2 regions of the Streptomyces sp. NBC_01476 genome follow, and region 2 is predicted to be linked to the other one. Evidence: predicted binding sites of a transcription regulator. Region 2 holds the regulator's gene; the other holds the start of a gene.
What was found. The regulator HspR, encoded in region 2, represses chaperone genes until heat shock. The targets are predictions, from matches to a motif close to TTGAGNNNNNNNNNCTCAA.
Positions count from the first base shown of each region.

Region 1: the regulator HspR is predicted to act here: its motif matches at 1,806-1,824, upstream of lon (endopeptidase La).

Region 1 is NZ_CP109446.1:5,560,798-5,565,211, reverse strand. It holds gene lon (endopeptidase La) at 1-1,783, opposite strand, end outside; gene OG552_RS24445 (class I SAM-dependent methyltransferase) at 1,890-2,834, opposite strand; gene OG552_RS24440 (spermidine synthase) at 2,985-3,680, shown strand; gene OG552_RS24435 (response regulator transcription factor) at 3,751-4,414, shown strand, end outside.
Region 2 is NZ_CP109446.1:4,423,783-4,428,196, forward strand. It holds gene dnaK (molecular chaperone DnaK) at 1-301, shown strand, start outside; gene grpE (nucleotide exchange factor GrpE) at 298-954, shown strand; gene dnaJ (molecular chaperone DnaJ) at 1,003-2,196, shown strand; gene OG552_RS19320 (heat shock protein transcriptional repressor HspR) at 2,201-2,680, shown strand; gene OG552_RS19325 (MFS transporter) at 2,775-4,001, opposite strand; gene OG552_RS19330 (pyridoxamine 5'-phosphate oxidase family protein) at 4,277-4,414, opposite strand, start outside.

The DNA.
Region 1 (4,414 bases), 1.1 Mb from region 2:
GCCGGCCGATCAGCTCCCGCAGATTCTCCGCGCCGACGGTGAACGGCAGCTCCTGCTGCCCGAGTTCGTGCCGCGCGGCGATCTTGCGCAGGATCCGGGCGATGGTCCGCTCCAGGGTCCGCACGCCCGCCTCACGGGTGTACTCGGTGGTCAGCTTGCGCAGCGCGTCCTCCGCCAGGGTCACCTCGTCGCCGGCCAGGCCGGCCCGCTCCAGCTGGCGCGGGAGCAGGTGGTCGCGGCCGATGACGACCTTCTCGTCCTCGGTGTAGCCGTCCAGCCGGACCAGCTCCATCCGGTCGAGCAGCGGCTCGGGGATGGCCTCCAGCACGTTGGCGGTGGCGAGGAAGACCACGTCGGAGAGGTCCAGCTCGACCTCCAGGTAGTGATCGCGGAAGGTGTGGTTCTGCGCCGGGTCCAGGACCTCGAGCAGTGCCGCCGCCGGGTCGCCCCGGTAGTCGGAGCCGACCTTGTCGATCTCGTCGAGCAGCACGACCGGGTTCATCGAACCGGCCTCCTTGATCGCCCGCACGATCCGGCCGGGCAGCGCGCCGACGTACGTCCTGCGGTGACCGCGGATCTCCGCCTCGTCGCGGACGCCGCCGAGCGACACCCGGACGAACGTGCGGCCCATGGCGCGGGCCACCGATTCGCCGAGTGAGGTCTTGCCGACTCCGGGCGGGCCGACCAGGGCCAGCACCGCGCCGCCGCGGCGGCCTCCCACCACACCGAGGCCGCGGTCGGCCCGGCGCTTGCGGACGGCCAGGTACTCGGTGATGCGCTCCTTGACGTCGTCCAGGCCCGCGTGGTCCGCGTCCAGCACGGCCCGGGCGCCGGCGACGTCGTAGGTGTCCTCGGTGGTGGTGTTCCACGGCAGTTCGAGGACGGTGTCCAGCCAGGTGCGGATCCAGCTGCCCTCGGGGGAGGCGTCGGAGGAGCGTTCCAGCTTCTCGACCTCCTTCAGGGCGGCCTCGCGGACCTTCTCCGGCAGGTCGGCGGCCTCGACGCGGGCGCGGTAGTCGTCGCTCTCGTTCTCCGGGTCGCCGTTCAGCTCGGCGAGCTCCTTGCGGACGGCTTCGAGCTGCTGGCGGAGCAGGAACTCACGCTGCTGCTTCTCCATGCCCTCCTGGACGTCCTTGCGGATCGTCTCGGCGACGTCCTGCTCGGCGAGGTGGTCGCGCAGCCACTGGGTGGCGAGCTTGAGCCGGGCCACCGGGTCGATGGTCTCCAGCAGTTCGATGCGCTGTTCGGTGGTGAGGTACGGGGAGTAGCCGGAGTTGTCGGCGAGCTGGCCGATGTCGTCGATCTGCTGTACCCGGTCGACGACCTGCCAGGCTCCGCGCTTGCGCAGCCAGCTGGTGGCCAGCGCCTTGTACTCCTTCATCAGCTCCGCGACGGTGCCCGGCGCCTCGGCGGGCGCGGGCTCGTCGACGGTGGTGCCTTCCACCCACAGGGCGGCACCGGGGCCGGTGGTGCCGGCACCGATCCGGATCCGGCCACGGCCGCGGATGACCGCGCCGGGGTCGCCGTCCGAGAGCCGGCCGACCTGCTCAACGGTGCCGAGGGTGCCGACCGCGGTGTACTTTCCGTCCACCCGCGGTACCAGCAGCACCTGTGGCTTTCCCGAGCCGGACCCGCTGTGCGCCGCCTGGGCGGCCTCCACCGCGGCCCGCACCTCCGCGTCCGTCAGGTCGAGCGGCACCACCATGCCCGGCAGTACCACCTCGTCGTCCAGCGGGAGGACGGGCAGGGTGAGAGGGTTCGGGGTCCGAGGCTCAAATGCCATGATCGCTCCCTTTGCAAGCAAGTTGAGTACACCAGACTCAATGCGGGAGGCTCCGCCGGTGTTCCCCGCCCGCTGTTCGCTCAGAGCGATCACGCATCACAGCAGGTCAGGCCCGAGCTCGCAGGAACGCCGAGGTCGATACGCGACCCAGCATCTCGAACCGGGTCTCCCCGGCCAGGTGCTTGTCCGCGCCTTCCTGGACGCCCTTCCAGGCGCCGTCCCCGTAGTCGTCGAGCACGACGATCCCGCGCGGCGCGATGATCTTCTCGGCCCACTCCAGGTCCTTGCGCACGCCCTCCGCGGAGTGGTCGCCGTCCACGATGATCACGCCGTACTCGCGGTCCGAGACCGCTTCCTGGACGACCTCGTCATCGGAGAAGCCCTGCTGGACACGGGCCTGCTCGCCGGCCGTGCCGCCGAGCGCGAGGTTCGCCCGCACCACGTCGAGCCGGACCGGGGTGCCGGTCGACTCGCTGCCGAAGTTCGTGCCCGGCTGCAGCTGGCTGCCCGCCAGCGGATCCACGATGGTCAAGCGCGGTTCAATACCGGCGCGGTGCAGCATCCGCAGGAATGCCGCGGAGAAGAGGCCGAAGAGCGTTCCGATCTCCAGCACATCGCCGTTCGGCGGGTCGAGCAGCGGAACAGTGGCGAGCTTCCCGCAGACATTTGAGGTACTTCCGGCCAGCCGGCCAAGGCCGAGGGCCTCCAGAGCGATCACGTTCCGGAATGCGACCATCGCATTGCGGCGGGCGAATTTCACGTCCTGTCCGCTGACCGCCGCGATCTGCTTGACCAGCACTTCGTACTGCTGCTTGGTCGGCGTCCGGTTGCCCGAGCCGGCCCGCTCGAAGAGCAAATCGGAAGCGAACTGCTTGCCGCGCAGCTCGGTCAGTTCCTTCCGGAGGCCGTCCAGTTCCCCGCGCATGGCCTCGCGGGCTTCGCGCTCGCTCCGCGTGGCTTTGTCGATGTCCTTGCGGACCCGCTGGTCGACCAGATCGGCGGCCGGGCGCAGCAGCCGGCGCGCGACGGGATTCTTGAAAAGGGATGACATGCGCGGAACCTATGCACGCCGGCGCTTTCTGTCCATGGGCCGACGCTCAAGAAACCAAGAAGTTGCGGTGTCGGCGCTATTAATTTCCGGTGCCTGCCGTCCGATGGGGGCCCTTTGTCTCCGTCCGGCCCTCTCCACCACAATGAGGCCATGCCGATCAACCCCGAAACGTTCGACGCCCCTGTCGTCCTGGACCGCCGTGACGGACCCTACGGAGAAGTCGTGCTCCGCCGGCACGGCGGGCAATTCGAGATCATCGCCAATGGCTGCTTCCTGATGGACACCTCCGACGGCCGCTCGGAACGGCTGCTGGTGGACACCGCACTGGCGGCGCTGGCCGGCGCGGACCCGGCCGACGGCGACTGGCGCGTACTGATCGGCGGCCTCGGCGTCGGCTTCTCCCTCGCCAGGGCAGCCGCTGACGCCCGCTGGGGCGCGATCACGGTGGTGGAGCGCGAGCCGGCGGTCGTCGACTGGCACCGCACCGGCCCGCTGACCCCTTTCTCCGCGGACGCGCTGGCCGACCCCCGGGTGCGCATCCTGGAAACGGACCTGGTGGCGTACGTGACCGGCGCCGCGGAGACGTACGACGCCCTCTGCCTGGACATCGACAACGGCCCGGACTGGACGGTCACCGACGGCAACGGCGGCCTCTACGGCCCCGCGGGACTCGCCGCCTGCCGGGACCGGCTCAACCCCGGCGGTGTGCTCGCCGTCTGGTCCGCCCAGCCCTCCCCCGCCTTCGAGGAAGCGCTGCGCACGGCGGGCTTCACAGCGGTCCGCACCGAGGAGATCCCGGTCGCCCGCGGGGTCCCCGACGTGGTGCACGTTGCCGTCAAGGCGTGAAGGCGTCATAGTCAGGGCGCTCACCGGCCCCGTACGCTCTCGATATTCAGGACGACTTGTGGGGCGGAACGTGGACAGCACGCAGACTTCGGGCGCGCAGCGCCGGGTACTGGTCGTCGAGGACGACCAGACGATAACGCAGGCGATCGCGGCCCGGCTGCAGGCGGAGGGATTCTCGGTACGGACCGCCGGGGACGGCCCGTCGGCGGTCGATTCGGCACACTCCTGGCAGCCCGACCTGCTGGTTCTCGACGTGATGCTGCCCGGCTACGACGGGCTTGAGGTGTGCCGCCGGGTGCAGGCCGACCGGCCGGTCCCGGTGCTGATGCTCACCGCCAGGGACGACGAGACCGACATGCTGGTCGGCCTCGGGGTCGGCGCGGACGACTACATGACCAAGCCGTTCTCGATGCGGGAGCTGGCCGCCCGGGTGCACGTACTGCTGCGCCGGGTGGAGCGGGCCGCGACCGCCGCGCACAGCCCGCGCGGCGCCAGCATCCAGCTGGGCGACCTGGAGATCGACCACGCCCAGCGCCGGGTGCGGGTGAGCGGCTCCGACATCCATCTGACGCCCACCGAGTTCGAGCTGCTGGTCTGCCTGGCGCAGCAGCCGCGGGCGGTGCTCTCCCGGGAGCAGCTGCTCGCCGAGGTGTGGGACTGGGCGGACGCCTCCGGTACCCGCACCGTCGACAGCCACGTCAAGGCACTGCGCCGGAAGATCGGCGCCGAGCGGA
Region 2 (4,414 bases):
CAAGCTCCCCGAGGACGTCCAGAGCGAGGTCGAGACCGCGATCGCGGACCTCAAGGAGAAGCTGAAGAACGAGTCCTCGGACGACGGCAACACCGCGGCGATCCGCGAGGCCACCGAGCGGGTCGCGGCCGTCAGCCAGAAGCTCGGCCAGGCGCTGTACGCCAACGCGCAGGCCGAGGGCGGCGCGGCGGGCGCGGGTGCGGGCGCGCCGAACGGCGAGCAGTCCGCGCCGGCCGATGACGACGTGGTGGACGCCGAGATCGTCGACGACGAGAACAACAAGAGGGACGGTGCCGCGTGACGGAGGAGCCGAAGGGCTTCGAGGAGCCCGACGTCCCTTCCGAGGCCGCCGAGAAGCCCGCAACCGCCAAGGACACCGGGGACACCGGTGAGGCGGGCCCGGCGGCCCCCGGCGGGGACGACAGGGAAGTGACGGCCCTGCGGGCACAGCTCGACCAGGTGCGCACCGCGCTCAATGAGCGCACCGCGGACCTGCAGCGCCTGCAGGCCGAGTACCAGAACTACCGCCGCCGGGTGGACCGGGACCGTGCCGCCGTCAAGGAGGTCGCGGTCGCCAACCTGCTCACCGGGCTGCTTCCGGTGCTCGACGACATCGGCCGGGCCCGGGAGCACGGCGAACTGGTGGGCGGCTTCAAGTCGGTCGCCGAGTCGCTGGAGACGGTCGCCGCCAAGCTGGGGCTGCAGCAGTTCGGCAAGGAGGGCGAGCCCTTCGACCCGCTGGTGCACGAGGCGCTGATGCACAGCTACTCGCCGGATGTCACACAGACGACATGCGTGCAGATCCTCCAGCCCGGGTACCGCATCGGGGAGCGCAATCTGCGGCCCGCCAGGGTCGCGGTCGCCGAACCGCAGCCGGGTGCCCACGGCAAGGAGGAGTCGGTGGAGGAGACCAAGCCCGACACGGACGAGCCCGGTGGCCCGGACGAGGGCTGACGCAGTGACAGCAGGACACGGTGGTAACGGAGAGGAGGGTCGTCGGGGATGAGCATCAGTAGGGACCTGTTGGAGAAGGACCTGTACAAGGTCCTCGGCGTCCCGAAGGACGCCACCGACGCGGAGATCAAGAAGGCGTACCGGAAGCTCGCCCGCGAGTTCCACCCGGACGCCAACAAGGGCGACGCGAAGGCCGAGGAGCGCTTCAAGGAGATCTCCGAGGCGAACGACGTGCTCTCCGACGCCAAGCGGCGCAAGGAGTACGACGAGGGCCGCGCGCTCTTCGGCAACGGCGGGTTCCGTCCGGGGCCGGGCGCGGGCGGCCCCGGTGGCTTCAACTTCGACCTGGGCGACCTCTTCGGGGGCGCCCAGGGCCCCGGCGGTACGGGCACCGGCGGTCAGGGCGGCGGCTTCGGCGGCGGCCTCGGCGACGTGTTCGGCGGCCTGTTCAACCGCGGGGGCACCACCCGGGTGCAGCCGCGGCGCGGTCAGGACATCGAGTCCGAGGTGACGCTGAGCTTCACCGAGGCGGTGGACGGGGCCACGGTCCCGCTGCGGATGTCCTCGCAGGCCGCCTGCAAGGCGTGTTCCGGCACCGGCGACAAGAACGGCACCCCCAGGGTCTGCCCGACCTGCGTCGGCACCGGACAGGTCTCGCGCGGCGGCGGTGGCGGCTTCTCCCTCACCGACCCGTGCGTGGACTGCAAGGGCCGCGGCCTGATCGCGGAGAACCCCTGCGAGGTCTGCCACGGCAGCGGGCGGGCGAAGAGCTCGCGCACCATGCAGGTCCGTATCCCCGCGGGGGTCACCGACGGGCAGCGGATCCGGCTGCGCGGCAAGGGCGCGCCGGGCGAGCGCGGCGGCCCGGCCGGCGATCTGTACGTCGTGGTGCACGTCGGGCGGCACCCGGTGTTCGGCCGCAAGGACGCGAACCTCACGGTGACCGTGCCGGTCAGCTTCGTCGAGGCAGCGCTCGGCGGGGAGATCAAGGTGCCCACCCTCGGTGGGCCGCCGGTCACCCTCAAGCTGCCCCCGGGCACCCCCAACGGCCGTACGCTGCGGGCCCGTGGCAAGGGCGCGCTGCGCAAGGACGGTTCGCACGGCGATCTGCTGGTCACCGTCGAGGTGGCGGTGCCGGAGAAGACCGAGGGCAAGGCGCTCGACGCACTGGAGTCCTATCGGGAAGCCACCGCGGACGCCGATCCGCGGGCGGAGCTGTTCAAGGCCGCAAAGGGAGCGTGACGCGATGAGCATCGACGGCCGTATGGGTGGTGGGGGCCCGGCAAGCCCCCGGGGACGCAATCCTTACCAGCTCACCGAGGAGTCGGCGGTCTACGTCATCTCGGTCGCGGCCCAGCTGTCGGGGCTGCACCCGCAGACGCTCCGCCAGTACGACCGCCTCGGCCTGGTCTCGCCCGACCGTACGGCGGGGCGCGGCCGGCGTTACTCGGCCCGCGACATCGAGCAGCTGCGCGAGGTGCAGCGGCTGTCGCAGGACGAGGGCATCAACCTGGCCGGCATCAAGCGGATCATCGAGCTGGAGAACCAGGTGACCGCGCTGCAGGCGCGGGTCGCCGAGCTCACCGCCGCGGTCGAGGGCGCCGCGGCCGTCATCCAGCAGCGGGAGGCGGCGGTCCACGCCTCCTACCGCCGCGACCTGGTCCCCTATCAGGACGTCCAGCACACCAGCGCGCTGGTGGTCTGGCGCCCCAAGCGCGACGGCTGACCGGCCGGCCTGCTGAGCACGGCATCGGCCCGCACCCCTTGAGGGGGTGCGGGCCGATGCCGTGTTGGGGCCGTGGGGCTCTTGGGGCCGTGTCCTAGGAGCTTTCGGGGAGCGGGGCAGGGGCCGCGTGGGCGGTGGCGCCCGCCGCGCTCTCCGCGACCACCGGCGACGGCTCCGTCGTGCCCCGGTCGAGCGCCCCGCCGACCAGGGCCAGGCCCAGGCCCGCGACGGCCAGGGCGGCGCCGACGAGGGAGGGCGAGGCCCAGCCCCAGCCGGCCGAGATGACCAGGCCGCCGAGCCAGGCGCCGCCCGCGTTGGCGAGGTTGAACGCCGAGTGGTTGGAGGCGGCGGCCATGGTCGGCGCCTGCTCGGCCTTGGCCATCAGCAGCATCTGCACCGGAGTGGTGATCAGCGCGCCCACCGCGCCGATGAGGAAGACGCAGATCAGCGCGGTCGCGAGCAGATGCACGCCGTAGTAGAAGGCGAAGAGCGTGGCCGCCATGATGACCAGGCCGCCGTAGAGCGTCGGGCGCAGCGCCCGGTCGGTGAGCGGCCCCGCCACCAGGGTGCCGGCCGTCATGCCGACGCCGTAGAGGGCGAGCACAAGGGTCGTGGAGCCCTCGGCCATGCCCGTGAGATGGGTGAGCATCGGCACCAGGTAGCTGTAGACGGCGAAGGTGCCGCCGAAGCCGACCACGGCGGTGGCCAGGCCGATGCCGACCTGCCGGTTGGCCATCGCCCGCAACTCGTGCCGGATGCCCGCCGCCTGGCCGCGCGGCTGCAGCGGGATCAGCAGCGCCAGGGCGGCCAGCGCGATCAGACCGATCACGCCCACCGCGAAGTAGGCGAACCGCCATCCGAAGTGCTGGCCGAGCGCCGTGCCGGCCGGGACACCGACGATGTTGGCGACGGTCAGTCCCAGGAACATCATCGACACCGCACGGGCGGCCCGTTCCGGCGCCACCAGCCGGGAGGCGACCACCGCGCCGACCCCGAAGAGCGCGCCGTGCGGCAGCCCGGCGAGGACCCGGGCGGCGAAGAGCGTGCCGAAGTTGGGGGCGAGCGCCGAGGCGGTGTTCCCGATGACGAAGAGGCCGGCCAGCAGCAGGAGCATCCGCTTGTGGGCGATCCGCGCGCCGATTCCGGTGAGCAGCGGGGCGCCGACGACGACCCCGAGGGCGTAGGCGGACACCAGGTTGCCGGCGTGCGGGACGGACACACCGACGCCGTCGGCGATCTGCGGCAGCAGACCCATCGTGACGAACTCGGTCGTCCCGATGCCGAACGCGACGATCGCCAGGGCGAGCAGGGCCAAGGGCATGGCGGGGAGACCTCCGGGTGAGCAGCGGCGTTCCGGGGGCATCAGGGCACGGATCCCGCCCTCCCCCGTCCGGGTCCGCGCGGAGCCCCATCGCTCAGCGCACGCGAAACCAGGGACCGGCGTACCGGTCCCGGTAGCTGAAAGAGGCGCGGTCGCCCCCGCATTCCCGTTTCGCCGGAATCCGGGACATGACGTACGCCACACGCCTCCATGGACACCGCGGACGCCGAACGGACGCCGAACGAACACCGTGCGGACGCTGCGCAGACGCTGTGTCAGGCGTTGCCCATTGCCCGGGTCAGGGCGATCTCGATGACGACGCGGTCGGGGTTGGGCGCGGGGGTGCGGCCGTAGCGGTCGGCGTACCGGCTGACGGCGTCGGCGACGCGGGCCGGGTCCTCGCAGACCGTGGC